3 regions of the Escherichia sp. HH091_1A genome follow, and region 1 is predicted to be linked to each of the others. Evidence: riboswitches for the same ligand, from Rfam matches in the RefSeq annotation. Region 1 holds a riboswitch; each other region holds the start of a gene.
What was found. A riboswitch is a leader RNA that binds a small molecule or an ion and turns the genes downstream of it on or off. The one in region 1 is predicted to bind thiamine pyrophosphate.
Positions count from the first base shown of each region.

Region 1 (4,506 bases):
GTAACAAAGCAACAATAAATAGTAACAAAGGGGATATTGTTCTGCGTTGTAAAAACTTATTAGGTCAACAAAATCAAACATCACGGAAAATGCAGGTGTATTTATCAAGTTCTGACTTGTTAACCAACAGCAACACAATACTGAAAGGTGCGGAAGATAATGGCGTAGGATTTATTCTTGAAAGTAATGGTTCTCCAGTCACACTTTTAAATATCACTAACAGCAGTAAAGAATACACAAATTTAAAAGAAATTGCGGCAAAGTCAAAACTTACAGATACAACGGTTTCAATTCCGATAACTGCCAGTTACTACGTCTACGATACAAATAAAATTAAATCTGGCGCACTGGAGGCAACCGCATTAATCAACGTGAAATACGACTAATAACAAGCAAGACGAGCAAGTGGCTAATAATAAAAAATAACAAGGTGTCTGCATTTCCCCCTCATGATGAGGGGGCTTTTTTTAGCGATGATAAAAAATCTCACCATCGTAGGCTTTAATGATTTTACCGTCGGTGTCGCTGATCAACACGTACGCGCCACCCATATAGGTCCAGTGCGTCCCGGCATCAGGCGCGGGCAGGTTACGTAACTGCCACTGCTTAATGTTGTACTCATCGGTGCGGTACATCTCTGGGACGGTATCGCCTGGTTTGAAATGCTTAAAGTCAGCAATGAAACTGCTTAACTCATACTTAGAAATTCCCGAGGTATTGGTCGAACCCGCGGTGGCTGGTGCGGCCCAGGCGGCACTGGTAACCAGCAAAAGCACACCCAGCAACATCTTATTTTTAATGGTCATAAACTCTCCACTTTGGGGATCTGTAATATCAGTCGGATATCTTTCCTGCCATACAATATAACTGACAAGCGATATTTTGTTAGTGATCCCATGATTTCGTAAAAAGTGTAAATGAAAGGATGCCCTAAAAGCATCCTTAGCGAGCAGAGAGCCAGCGGAAATAGCTGATTTAAGAATCATCCTGGGCTGAAGATAACATGCAGCCTATCGCATAATGCCCATAAAGCCATGCACGCCCATATACACCCCAACTAAGCCAATCAACAGACTGGAAAAATAAGGGGCACGTTTAGCGAGAGTGTTAAATCCGCTCCAGCGTTTTGCGACCTGCTGAACGCTGATTGCTGCGCCAACGCCTACGGTGACTAGCGTTAACGCCAGGCCAATGCTGAAACTGACGACCAGTGTTGCGCCCAGTGTCAGGGCTTTCAACTGAATGCAAATCAACAGCACGGTAATTGCTGCCGGGCAGGGGATAAGGCCACCGGTTAAGCCAAATAACAAAATTTGCCAGTTGGTGACCTCTCTACCATCGAAGCGTCGTTTAATGTCATTGGCATGGGCTCGTGCATGAGCATCCTGATACTCCCCATGTTCGTGATGGTGATGATGTCCATGGTCGTGGTGATCTTCGTGATCGTGATGATACTCATGATCATGCCCGTGCATATTCTCCAGCCAGTTGCGTTCGCCGCGCCAGGTACGCCAGAACATCCAGAACGCGGTGCCAATAATGATCACCGCGGAAATCAACTGGAGCCACGGTTCCGCCGATTGTGCAGTAAAACGTTTGCTGATCACCATCCCGCCAAAGGCAATCAACCAGACCACCGCGGTATGCGAAATGGTTGCTGCCAGTCCGAGCATCACCGCCTGTTTAATGGTGCCTTTGATGGCGATGATAAACGCCGCCATCATCGTTTTTGAGTGCCCTGGTTCCAGGCCATGAAGCGCACCAAGTAAGATGGCGCTGGGGATGAAGAACCAGGCATTTCCTTGCTGAAGAAGAGTGGTAAATTCGGTCATGATAATAATTCTTAGTATTAATTCGGCAATCCGATTCTACTCCCCCCTAGTACCTGATACTACCCCTCAGTAGAATAATAGTGCTATGATTTTTCATGTTCTTGTTAACCAGGTGTTGCCATGTCTCATACAATCCGTGATAAACAGAAACTGAAAGCGCGTGCCAGTAAGATTCAGGGTCAGGTCGTGGCTCTCAAGAAAATGCTCGACGAGCCGCACGAATGCGCAGCTGTTCTACAACAGATTGCTGCTATCCGTGGCGCGGTAAACGGCCTGATGCGCGAAGTGATTAAAGGTCATCTGACGGAACACATCGTTCACCAGGGGGATGAGCTAAAACGTGAAGAAGATCTGGATGTCGTTCTGAAGGTGCTGGATTCATATATCAAATAATTTCACAACGTTATTGTAATCCCGCCGTTTTTCCTCGTTTACAACGTGTGCGCGGGACATTACCATCCATCTCTGCGATTCATCATCGCAACCAAACGACTCGGGGTGCCCTTCTGCGTGAAGGCTGAGAAATACCCGTATCACCTGATCTGGATAATGCCAGCGTAGGGAAGTCACAGACCACCAGGTTATTGCTTCTTCACGTTATGGCAGGAGCAAACTATGCAAGTCGACCTGCTGAGTTCCGCGCAATCAGCGCACGCGTTAAACCTCTTTTACCAACACTCTCCTCTTGTGCATTGCATGACCAATGATGTGGTGCAAACCTTTACTGCCAATACTTTACTGGTGCTCGGTGCATCGCCAGCGATGGTTATCGAAGCAGAAGAGGCCAGTCAATTTGCGGCTATCGCCAGTGCCTTGCTAATTAACGTCGGCACGCTGACGCAGCCACGCGCACAGGCAATGCGTGCTGCCGTTGAACAGGCAACACACTCTCAAACCCCCTGGACGCTTGATCCGGTCGCGGTTGGCGCACTCGATTATCGTCGCCGTTTTTGTCATGAACTTTTATCTTTTAAACCGGCAGCGATACGTGGTAATGCTTCGGAAATCATGGCATTAGCTGGCGTTGCTAATGGTGGACGGGGAGTGGACACCACTGACGCCGCGGCTAACGCGATACCTGCTGCACAAACACTGGCACGGGAAACTGGCGCAATCGTCGTGGTCACTGGCGAGGTGGATTATATTACCGATGGTCGTCGCACCGTTGGCATTCACGGCGGCAATCCGTTAATGACCAAAGTGGTAGGAACTGGCTGTGCATTATCGGCAGTTGTCGCTGCCTGTTGTGCATTACCAGGCGATATGCTGGAAAATATCGCATCTGCCTGTCACTGGATGAAACAAGCCGGAGAACGCGCAGTCGCCAGTAGCGAGGGGCCAGGCAGTTTTGTTCCCCATTTTCTTGATGCGCTCTGGCAATTGACGCAGGAGGTGCAGGCGTGAAACGAATTAACGCTCTGACGATTGCCGGTACTGATCCGAGTGGTGGTGCGGGGATTCAGGCCGATCTTAAAACCTTCTCGGCACTTGGCGCTTATGGTTGCTCAGTGATTACTGCACTGGTGGCGCAAAATACCCGTGGCGTACAGTCGGTGTATCGCATTGAGCCTGATTTTGTCGCCGCCCAGCTCGATTCGGTGTTCAGTGATGTGCGAATCGACACCACTAAAATCGGTATGTTGGCGGAAACCGATATTGTTGAAGCGGTGGCAGAACGGTTGCAACGTTATCAGATCCAAAACGTGGTACTCGACACCGTTATGCTGGCAAAAAGCGGCGACCCGCTGCTTTCACCTTCGGCAGTTGCCACGCTACGCAGTCGATTATTGCCACAGGTTTCATTAATAACGCCAAACTTGCCCGAAGCAGCCGCCTTGCTCGACGCGCCACACGCGCGCAACGAACAGGAAATGCTGGAACAAGGACGAGCGCTGTTAGCGATGGGCTGTGGCGCAGTGCTGATGAAAGGCGGTCATCTGGATGATGAGCAAAGCCCGGACTGGCTGTTTACCCGAGAGGGGGAACAACGGTTTACTGCACCGCGCATTATGACCCAAAACACCCACGGTACTGGTTGTACGCTCTCTGCGGCGTTGGCTGCACTACGCCCGCGCCATACAAACTGGGCTGACACCGTCCAGGAGGCAAAAAGCTGGCTTTCTGCTGCGTTAGCGCAGGCCGACACGCTGGAAGTGGGGCACGGAATTGGTCCGGTTCACCACTTCCACGCCTGGTGGTAAACACCGTAATATAGCTGCTTTGGATTTTTTTCAGCCTGCTTGTGCTGAAAATGCAGGGATGAAGCCAATGCAGCTATGGATTGCCAGTCGTAAAAGATTTACCGCCTTACGTTGTGCCCTTGGGCTAATTTCCATCGTGGCGATTTATCCCAGCCAGACGGTTAATTTTTTCTATTCCACAGCAGTTCAGATCAAAGACTATATTCACTTTTATGGTTACCGCCCGGTCAAATCTTTTTCTATTCGTATTCCTGCCAGTTACACCATTCACGGAATAGATGTTTCGCGCTGGCAGGCACGGATCGACTGGCAGCGGGTGGCAAAAATGCGCGATAACGGTATTCGCTTGCAATTTGCCTTTATCAAGGCGACGGAAGGCGAAAAGCTGGTGGACCCGTATTTTTCGCGTAACTGGCGTCACAGTCGTCAAAATGGCCTGTTGCGTGGGGCGTATCATTATTTTTCCCCGTCGG
Region 1 is NZ_AP025747.1:2,671,864-2,676,369, reverse strand. Features, by position in the region: gene QUF14_RS13655 (putative fimbrial-like adhesin protein) at 1-386, shown strand, start outside; gene rcnB (Ni(II)/Co(II) efflux transporter accessory subunit RcnB) at 468-806, opposite strand; gene rcnA (nickel/cobalt efflux protein RcnA) at 1,011-1,832, opposite strand; gene rcnR (Ni(II)/Co(II)-binding transcriptional repressor RcnR) at 1,953-2,225, shown strand; TPP riboswitch at 2,317-2,413, shown strand; gene thiM (hydroxyethylthiazole kinase) at 2,448-3,236, shown strand; gene thiD (bifunctional hydroxymethylpyrimidine kinase/phosphomethylpyrimidine kinase) at 3,233-4,033, shown strand; gene QUF14_RS13625 (glycoside hydrolase family 25 protein) at 4,101-4,506, shown strand, end outside.

Region 2 (4,506 bases), 2.2 Mb from region 1:
TTTCGGCCCACACATGGAGCAAAAATGGGCGACTTTACCGGACTCTTGTGGCAGGGTTTCATCGTGATAAGCGCGGGCGGTAAACGGGTCGAGGGCCAGATTAAACTGGTCTTCCCAGCGAAATTCGAAGCGGGCTTTCGACATGGCGTTATCGCGAATTTGCGCGCCCGGATGCCCTTTCGCCAGGTCGGCGGCGTGGGCGGCAATCTTATAGGTGATAAGCCCCTGCTTAACATCTTCTTTATTAGGCAGACCCAGATGCTCTTTTGGCGTTACGTAACAGAGCATCGCGCAGCCAAACCAGCCAATCATCGCCGCGCCAATCCCCGATGTGAAGTGGTCATAACCCGGCGCAATATCAGTAGTTAGCGGCCCGAGGGTATAGAACGGTGCTTCGTGGCAGTGCTCTAACTCCTCGGTCATATTGCGGCGGATCATCTGCATCGGCACGTGGCCTGGACCTTCAATCATCACCTGCACGTCATATTCCCAGGCGATTTTGGTCAGTTCGCCCAGCGTATGTAGCTCGGCAAACTGCGCTTCATCGTTGGCGTCCTGTATAGAACCAGGGCGCAGGCCGTCGCCCAGCGACAACGAAACGTCATAAGCGGCACAGATTTCACAAATTTCGCGGAAGTGTTGATAGAGGAAATTTTCCTGATGATGGGAGAGGCACCATTTCGCCATAATCGAACCGCCGCGAGAGACGATACCAGTCAGGCGTTTCGCGGTCATCGGCACATAGCGCAGCAGTACGCCCGCATGGATAGTGAAGTAATCCACACCTTGCTCGGCTTGTTCCAGCAGCGTGTCGCGGAACGCTTCCCAGGTAAGATCTTCAGCGATCCCATTAACCTTCTCCAGCGCCTGGTAGATCGGCACTGTACCAATCGGTACCGGGCTGTTACGCAAAATCCATTCGCGAGTTTCGTGAATATAGCGACCGGTGGAAAGATCCATCACTGTATCCGCCCCCCAGCGCGTAGACCATACCAGCTTTTCCACTTCTTCTTCGATGGAAGAGGTGACCGCCGAGTTGCCGATATTGGCGTTAACTTTTACCAGGAAGTTACGGCCAATAATCATTGGCTCCGATTCCGGATGATTAATGTTGGCCGGGATAATCGCACGTCCGGCAGCAACTTCATCACGGACAAATTCCGCAGTGATATTTTCCGGCAGACGTGCGCCAAAGCTCATTCCCGGATGCTGGTGGCGCAAAACTTCGCTACGTATGCGCTCGCGACCCATATTCTCGCGAATGGCGATGAATTCCATTTCGGGCGTGATGATGCCCCGGCGGGCGTAGTGCAGTTGGGTGACGCGGCGTCCTGCTTTGGCGCGCTTTGGGGTTAATACGCCGCTAAAACGTAGCTCGTCGAGGCCATCATCTGCTAGTCGCGCTTTAGTGTAATCGGAACTGCGCACGGTAAGTTCTTCGGTATCGCCGCGCGCATCGATCCACGGCTGGCGCAGTTTTGCCAGTCCTTGCTGCACGTTAATGGCGATCTGTGGATCGCCATACGGACCGGAGGTGTCGTAGACCGGAATCGCTTCGTTTTCTTCGTACTGCGGCTGTTCTTTGCTACCGCCGATTAGCGTCGGGCTAAGCTGGATCTCACGCATCGGCACGCGCACGCCGGGTTGTGTGCCAGTGATGTAAATGCGTTTTGAGTTCGGAAAGGCGGTGCCTTCCAGGGTGTCGATAAAATGTTGGGCCTGGGCGCGTTGTTCGCGGCGGGTCAGTTTTGTTGCAGACATAGCTCATTCCAAAAAGTTAAGGACGTGGCTTGTCAGACGACGGATGAAGCAAGAGACGATCGCCGCAAAGGCGATGCGATAGCAGATTAACTCTTGTTCCCTTCGCAGGTATTAGCCTGATCAGGTTCCGCGGATCCCGAATAAACGGTCTCAGCCAGTTAAGGCACTCCGACAAGAAATTAGCCCCGCAAACGGGGCGTTGAATGTAAATTACGCGTTAACAGCGCAGAACTCAAGCAGGATGTTTGACGCGGGCGGCGTCAAGCACCAGCAGAATCAGCTTATCTTCCAGCACAAAGCGCGCTTCCAGGGCCTCGCCGATGTCAGATAAAACCTGTTGAAACTCAAGGTAATTATCATGATCGATAGCGGTTTCCAGGCTGGAATCGTAGTAATCCATAATCTGTTGGGTATTGGCTTCGAGTTGTGGCCAAATCTTCGCGGCGCGTGCGAGTTGCCCATTGCCTTCCAGTTTATGAAGAATGCGCTCATAAATACTGAAATGTCCGGCAGACAAGTAATCGACCAGGCTCTGACAAAAATCATCAAGGGCTTTTTCGTTTAGCCTCATGTACGATTCTTTGCCAGGCTTAATGCCAACCAGATTGTAGTAAGCCACGAGCAGATGCTTACGTACATGTAGCCAGCGATCAACCAGTTTGTTACTTCCTCTGACGCGCTCCGTCAGGTTATCGAGCTGGTTAAGCATGATTGACTCCGCAAGTTTGTATTCAAAAACTGCTCAGTGAGAAATGTAAAAACCATGTTAAACATGCCAGTGATGCAAAGGTAGTGCAAGAGCTATGGATCGTATAATTGAAAAATTAGATCACGGCTGGTGGGTCGTCAGCCATGAACAAAAATTATGGTTGCCGAAGGGAGAATTGCCATATGGCGAAGCGGCAAATTTCGATCTTGTGGGTCAGCGCGCACTACAAATCGGCGAATGGCAGGGGGAACCTGTTTGGTTAGTACAACAGCAGCGGCGTCACGATATGGGGTCGGTACGTCAGGTCATTGATCTCGATGTTGGGCTGTTTCAACTGGCCGGACGTGGCGTGCAACTGGCGGAGTTTTACCGATCGCATAAATACTGTGGTTACTGCGGGCATGAAATGTATCCAAGCAAAACCGAATGGGCGATGCTGTGCAGCCATTGCCGTGAGCGTTACTACCCGCAAATCGCCCCCTGCATTATTGTTGCCATCCGTCGCGATGATTCGATCCTCCTCGCCCAGCATACCCGCCATCGTAACGGTGTCCATACGGTACTTGCCGGATTCGTCGAAGTGGGCGAAACCCTCGAGCAGGCGGTCGCGCGGGAAGTGATGGAAGAGAGCGGAATTAAAGTTAAAAACTTGCGGTACGTGACTTCCCAGCCGTGGCCGTTTCCCCAGTCGCTGATGACCGCATTTATGGCGGAATATGACAGCGGCGACATCGTGATTGATCCGAAAGAGCTGCTCGAGGCGAACTGGTATCGCTACGATGATTTACCGTTACTTCCGCCGCCCGGCACCGTGGCGCGCCGTCTGATAGAAGATACGGTGGCGATGTGTCGGGCAGAGTATGAGTGATGATACACTGACCGCCTGACGCACTAAGGAACAGCCAAAATGACCGAACTCAAAAACGATCGTTATCTGCGGGCGCTGCTGCGCCAGCCCGTTGATGTCACTCCAGTATGGATGATGCGCCAGGCGGGTCGCTATCTACCGGAATATAAAGTCACGCGCGCCCAGGCGGGCGATTTTATGTCGCTGTGCAAAAATGCAGAGCTGGCGTGCGAAGTGACTTTGCAACCGCTGCGTCGCTATCCGCTGGATGCGGCGATCCTCTTTTCCGATATCCTCACCGTGCCGGACGCGATGGGGTTAGGGCTCTATTTTGAAGCCGGAGAAGGTCCGCGTTTTACCTCGCCAGTCACCTGCAAAGCTGACGTTGATAAACTGCCAATTCCGGACCCGGAAGATGAGCTGGGTTATGTGATGAACGCGGTGCGTACTATTCGCCGCGAACTGAAAGGCGAAGTGCCGCTGATTGGTTTTTCCGGCAGCCCGTGGACGCTGGCGACCTATATGGTGGAAGGTGGCAGCAGCAAAGCGTTCACCGTGATCAAAAAGATGATGTATGCCGATCCACAGGCGCTGCACGCTCTGCTCGATAAACTGGCGAAAAGCGTCACTTTGTATCTGAATGCGCAAATTAAAGCTGGTGCTCAGGCCGTGATGATCTTCGATACCTGGGGCGGCGTGCTCACCGGGCGCGATTATCAACAGTTTTCGCTCTATTACATGCATAAAATAGTTGATGGTTTACTGCGTGAAAACGACGGTCGCCGTGTACCGGTCACCCTGTTTACCAAAGGCGGTGGACAGTGGCTGGAAGCTATGGTGGAAACGGGTTGCGATGCGCTGGGCCTCGACTGGACAACGGATATCGCCGATGCGCGCCGCCGCGTGGGCAATAAAGTCGCGCTGCAGGGTAATATGGATCCGTCGATGCTATACGCGCCACCTGCCCGCATTGAAGAAGAAGTCGCGACTATACTTGCAGGTTTCGGTCACGGCGAAGGTCATGTCTTTAACCTTGGTCACGGTATTCATCAGGATGTGCCGCCAGAACATGCTGGCGTGTTTGTGGAGGCTGTGCATCGTTTGTCTGAACAATATCACCGCTAAGGAGTGATTATGGATCTCGCGTCATTACGCGCTCAACAAATCGAACTGGCTTCTTCTGTGATCC
Region 2 is NZ_AP025747.1:4,891,730-4,896,235, forward strand. Features, by position in the region: gene thiC (phosphomethylpyrimidine synthase ThiC) at 1-1,761, opposite strand, end outside; TPP riboswitch at 1,842-1,942, opposite strand; gene rsd (sigma D regulator) at 1,994-2,470, opposite strand; gene nudC (NAD(+) diphosphatase) at 2,565-3,338, shown strand; gene hemE (uroporphyrinogen decarboxylase) at 3,378-4,442, shown strand; gene nfi (deoxyribonuclease V) at 4,452-4,506, shown strand, end outside.
Region 2: it holds a riboswitch for thiamine pyrophosphate, as region 1 does, so the genes downstream of both, thiC (phosphomethylpyrimidine synthase ThiC) here and thiM (hydroxyethylthiazole kinase) in region 1, are expected to answer to the same signal.

Region 3 (4,506 bases), 2.6 Mb from region 1:
CAAAATCACCAATCGACAGCACACACGCAAAGGCCAGCGCCTGCGCCAGCGGACGTTTCAGGGCGCGCAGCTCCACCACTTTTAAGCGCGACCAGCCTTCAATGCCCAGCGACTGACAAAGCATGCTATAGCGGGCAGTGATATCGCGCATCGGGTTTTCCAGCACTTTCAGCGCATAAGGGATGGCCATTAACGCATTGGTGAAAATCACGATGCCGTAAGCAGATTGTGGCAGGCCGATGGTGTTGTTGAGCAGTAAAAAGAAGCCCGTTGCCAGCACAATCCCCGGCATGGCGAGGATCAGCATTCCGCTCATCTCCAGCGCCTGACCCGCCAGCATTTTTTGCCGTGCCCGCAATTCGCGACTGCTCCATAGCAGCATCATGGTCAGCACCACGCATAATACGCCTGCCGCCAGCGCAATACGCAACGAGGTCCACAGCGCCTGCCACAGCACCGGCTGCGCCAGCACTTCCGGCAACTGGCGATTTACCCCATCGACAATCACCGCCAGTAACGGTGGCAGCAACAGCAACAGCGCCAGCACAATTAACACCGTGTCGCAAATGCGGCTATGCAGACGATCGTCCGGGTCGCGCCAGCCTTGCAGCAGCGTGGTGCCGGGCGCAATGGCCTTACTTAGTCGCTGACTCAACAGCACCAGCCCAAGGCAACACACCATCTGGATCAGCGCCAGCATCGCCGCGCGGGCGGGATCGTAGTCGTAACTCAGCGCCTGATAGATTGCCAGCTCGATAGTGGTCGCCTGCGGACCGCCGCCCAGCGATAGCACGGTGGCGAAGCTGGCGAAACAGAGCATAAAGATAAGCGCGGCAACCGGCGGGATTTGACGCCGTAACCACGGCCATTCGACGAAGCGGAAAAAATGCCAGCCGCGCATCCCAAGCTGGGCGGCAAGCTGACGTTGTTCGCCGGGAATGTTTTCCAGTGCCTGGAGTAATAAGCGGCTCGCCATCGGCAGATTAAAAAATACGTGCGCCAGCAAAATACCTTGCAGGCCGTAGGGCGAAAAGGTCCACTCCAGACCGAGCGATTGGCAGAGTGATGCCAGCCAGCCCTGGCGACCATAGACGCTAAGAATGCCGAAAACAGCAACCAGCACCGGGAGGATCAAGGTCATTGCGCACAGACGCAACAGCGCCAGCCGACCCGGAAAGCGCCTGCGATAGAGCGCGCGGGCGAGGAATATCGCGGGTACGACAGAGAGCAGCGCCGAGAGAAACGCCTGCCAGAAGGAGAAGCGCACCACATGCCACAGGTAGCTGTCCTGCCAGATTGCCATCCAGTCACCCTGCGGCGCGTTCCACCACAGGGCGAGAAATGCCGCCAGTGCAACCGCCACCACAAGCGTAGCGGCGCTTACGCCTGGAATTAACCAGCCGGGAATTAACGGCTGACGGCGCGTTGCCATTCGCTAATCCATGCCTGACGTTGTGCCGCCACCTCGGCTGGCGTGAACTCCAGCGTGGTTGCCGGTTTGGTCAATTTTTCAAAACCGGCAGGCAGCGTGACGTTTGCCACCGGATACATCCAGTTGCCGGTTGGGATCGCATTCTGAAAAGCCGGAGAAACCATAAACTGGAGGAATTTTTGCGCCAGCTCCGGCTGTTTACTGGCAGCGGTGCGGGCGGCGACTTCCACTTGCAAATAGTGACCTTCGCTGAAGTTCGCGGCGGCGTAGTTATCTTTCTTCTCTTCGAGAATGTGATAAGCCGGAGAAGTGGTGTAACTCAGTACCAGATCGCTTTCGCCTTTTAAAAACAGGCCGTAGGCTTCGCTCCAGCCTTTGGTGACCGTGACCGTTTTCTTCGCCAGTTTCTGCCAGGCTTGTGGGGCGTCATCGCCATAGACTTTTTGCATCCACAACAGCAGACCCAGCCCCGGCGTGCTGGTGCGCGGATCCTGATAAATCACCCGCCAGTTTTGATCGCTTTCAACCAATTCTTTCAGGCTTTGCGGCGGATTTTTCAGTTTGTTCTTGTCATAGACGAAGGCGAAATAGCCGTAATCAAACGGGACGAAAGTGTCATTATTCCAGCCGCCGGGAACGTTAACGGCATCCGCTGCCACACCGCTTTTAGCAAACAGCCCGGTTTTGCTGGCGGCATCTAACAGATTGTTATCCAGCCCCAGCACCACATCGGCTTTACTGTTTTTGCCTTCCATCCGCAGACGGTTGAGAAGCGAAACGCCATCTTCCAGCGCCACCAGTTTCAGTTCGCAATTACAGTCGGCTTCAAAGGCTTTTTTCACCACCGGACCTGGCCCCCAGTCGGCGGCGAAGGAGTCGTAGGTATAAACAGTCAGAACGGGTTTAGCGAAAGCTGGTGCTGTACAGAGCAACAGCAGGGGAAGATATTTATTTAACACTTTGCACCTCAAAGAAGAGTGGCAAAGGACTTGAGAAGGAGCCTCAAATCCCTTCGCCGGCGTTATCCGGATCAGGTTCGACGGGTATTTTCTCAGCGCACGCGGCAGCGTGGCACCCCGTTGAGAACGGCGTTAGTGTAGTGATTTTGTTATCAACCAGCAATCATGGATCCGGCGGCGCAAACCACGCGGATTTAAAATCGAACCAGCCAAGGGTGTTCATACGCAGACCGCGCATACTGCGTTGCCCCTGAATGATCAGCCAGTGGTGGATAAGTGGCACCATTGCTTTACTGGCGACCAGTTGCTGGCACCAGTTCGCCAGGTTCATTTCGCCATTGCGCCAGCGGGCGGCGTCGGCTTGCCAGTCGATCGGAATACAGTATTGTAGCAGCGGCACTTCGCACAAATGTGCGAACAGCGAAAAATCCAGCGGCAGCGTAAAGTTGGCGCTGTTAAGCCAGATATCGCTCTCGATCTCTCCTTCGTGCCACTGATCATAGCTGATCTCTTTAATTTCAAGTGTGACCTGATGACTTGCCAGAATCTGCTGCATGATCCTGGCAATCACCCGATGCTCAATATGATCCTGATAAAAGGTCAGGGTGAGGCTTTCCAGCCCGGCAGGTTTTTCGCACTGCGCCGGGTGGGCATGATGCCAGCGGGGGAGCAGTCCATAAGCCGGAAACCAGAGTTGCTGGTATTGTTCCTCGGCGAAATAGACCAGATTAGTTGGAGAAAGCACATAACTTACCCAGTCCCTGACTTGCTGATTCGCCCCACGGTGGGTGCGGCTGTCGAACAGTAAATAGTAGCAACCTTCCTCCAGCCGACTTTCAATCTCTTTTTCCTCGCCTTGCGGCCCTTTTAGCATCAGCCCTCCGGCTGGCTCGTCGGCAATTTCCGGCAGAACCCAGACGTTAACTTCGTCGATTAATGCCCGGTAACCGAAGAAGTCATCGAATGCCTGAATTTTCAGTTGATTGGTGCTGTTGCGGATCACCGCATACGGACCGGTGCCGATGGGATGGCTGGCAAAGTTACTGAGGGTTTCCCATTCTCGTGGCAGGATCATCGCCGGAACTTGCCCCAGCAGTAACGGTAACCAGCGGTCCGGTTGCGTGAGATGGATATCCAGCGTCCAGGGCGTCGGCGACACAATGTCCGCAATATGCGAATAGAGCGGCAGCGTATTGATTCGTTTTAAAGAGGCGATCACATCGTCCATTTCCAGTTCACGACCATGATGAAAATGGACTCCTGGACGCAAAAAGAAGCGCCAGTGAAGCGGTGATATTTGCTGCCAGTGGTGGGCGATGTCTGCTTCCAGTTCCCCATTTTCCTCATTTATGCGCGTTAGCGAACTGAAGATTTGCCGGGCGATATGGGTTTCGGAACGGCGCAATGCACTGCCGGGCAGCAGATTGCGCAACGGACGATAGTAGAGCACGCGCAGGATGTGCCGCCCCTGACGGAAGGTACGCCCCAGATGAGAAACCAGCATTTGCCGCACAGCCGCTTTGTCGCCAACCAGTTGCACCAACTGATCGATACGATCCTGCTCCAGTAAGTCTTCCGCCCGCTGTTGCTGAAGCGCCAGCCCGGTATAGAGGAATGTTAAACGTGAGCGTTTACCGCGCCCGACCTCCGCTTCCCACGTCAGCCAGCCGCGATCCTGCATGGTATTGAGCAGGGTGCGCATATGACGACGGGAGCAGCTCAATAACTCCGCTAGTTCGTTGAGCGTTGTGTCCTGCGATTTACCCTCGCAGCATTGCCACAGGCGGATGAACTGTTGTTGCAGACGAGCGGATGGCATAAAAGGGGAACTCCTGCGCAAAAGACAGCAATTTTATTTTCCCTATATTAAGTCAATAATTCCTAACGATGAAGCAAGGAGGTGCCCCATGCGTCAGTTTTATCAGCACTATTTTACCGCGACAGCGAAGTTGTGCTGGTTGCGTTGGTTAAGCGTCCCACAACGATTAACCATGCTTGAAGAGCTGATGCAGTGGGAGGGGAGTCATTCTGACTACTGATTTGCGGACATCATGTGTGACTGAGTATTGGTGTTAATCGCCACGCCAGCAGTGATTATCTGCTGGCTTTTTTCTT
Region 3 is NZ_AP025747.1:80,795-85,300, forward strand. Features, by position in the region: gene thiP (thiamine/thiamine pyrophosphate ABC transporter permease ThiP) at 1-1,432, opposite strand, end outside; gene thiB (thiamine ABC transporter substrate binding subunit) at 1,408-2,391, opposite strand; TPP riboswitch at 2,422-2,521, opposite strand; gene sgrR (DNA-binding transcriptional regulator SgrR) at 2,555-4,210, opposite strand; gene sgrT (glucose uptake inhibitor SgrT) at 4,299-4,430, shown strand.
Region 3: it holds a riboswitch for thiamine pyrophosphate, as region 1 does, so the genes downstream of both, thiB (thiamine ABC transporter substrate binding subunit) here and thiM (hydroxyethylthiazole kinase) in region 1, are expected to answer to the same signal.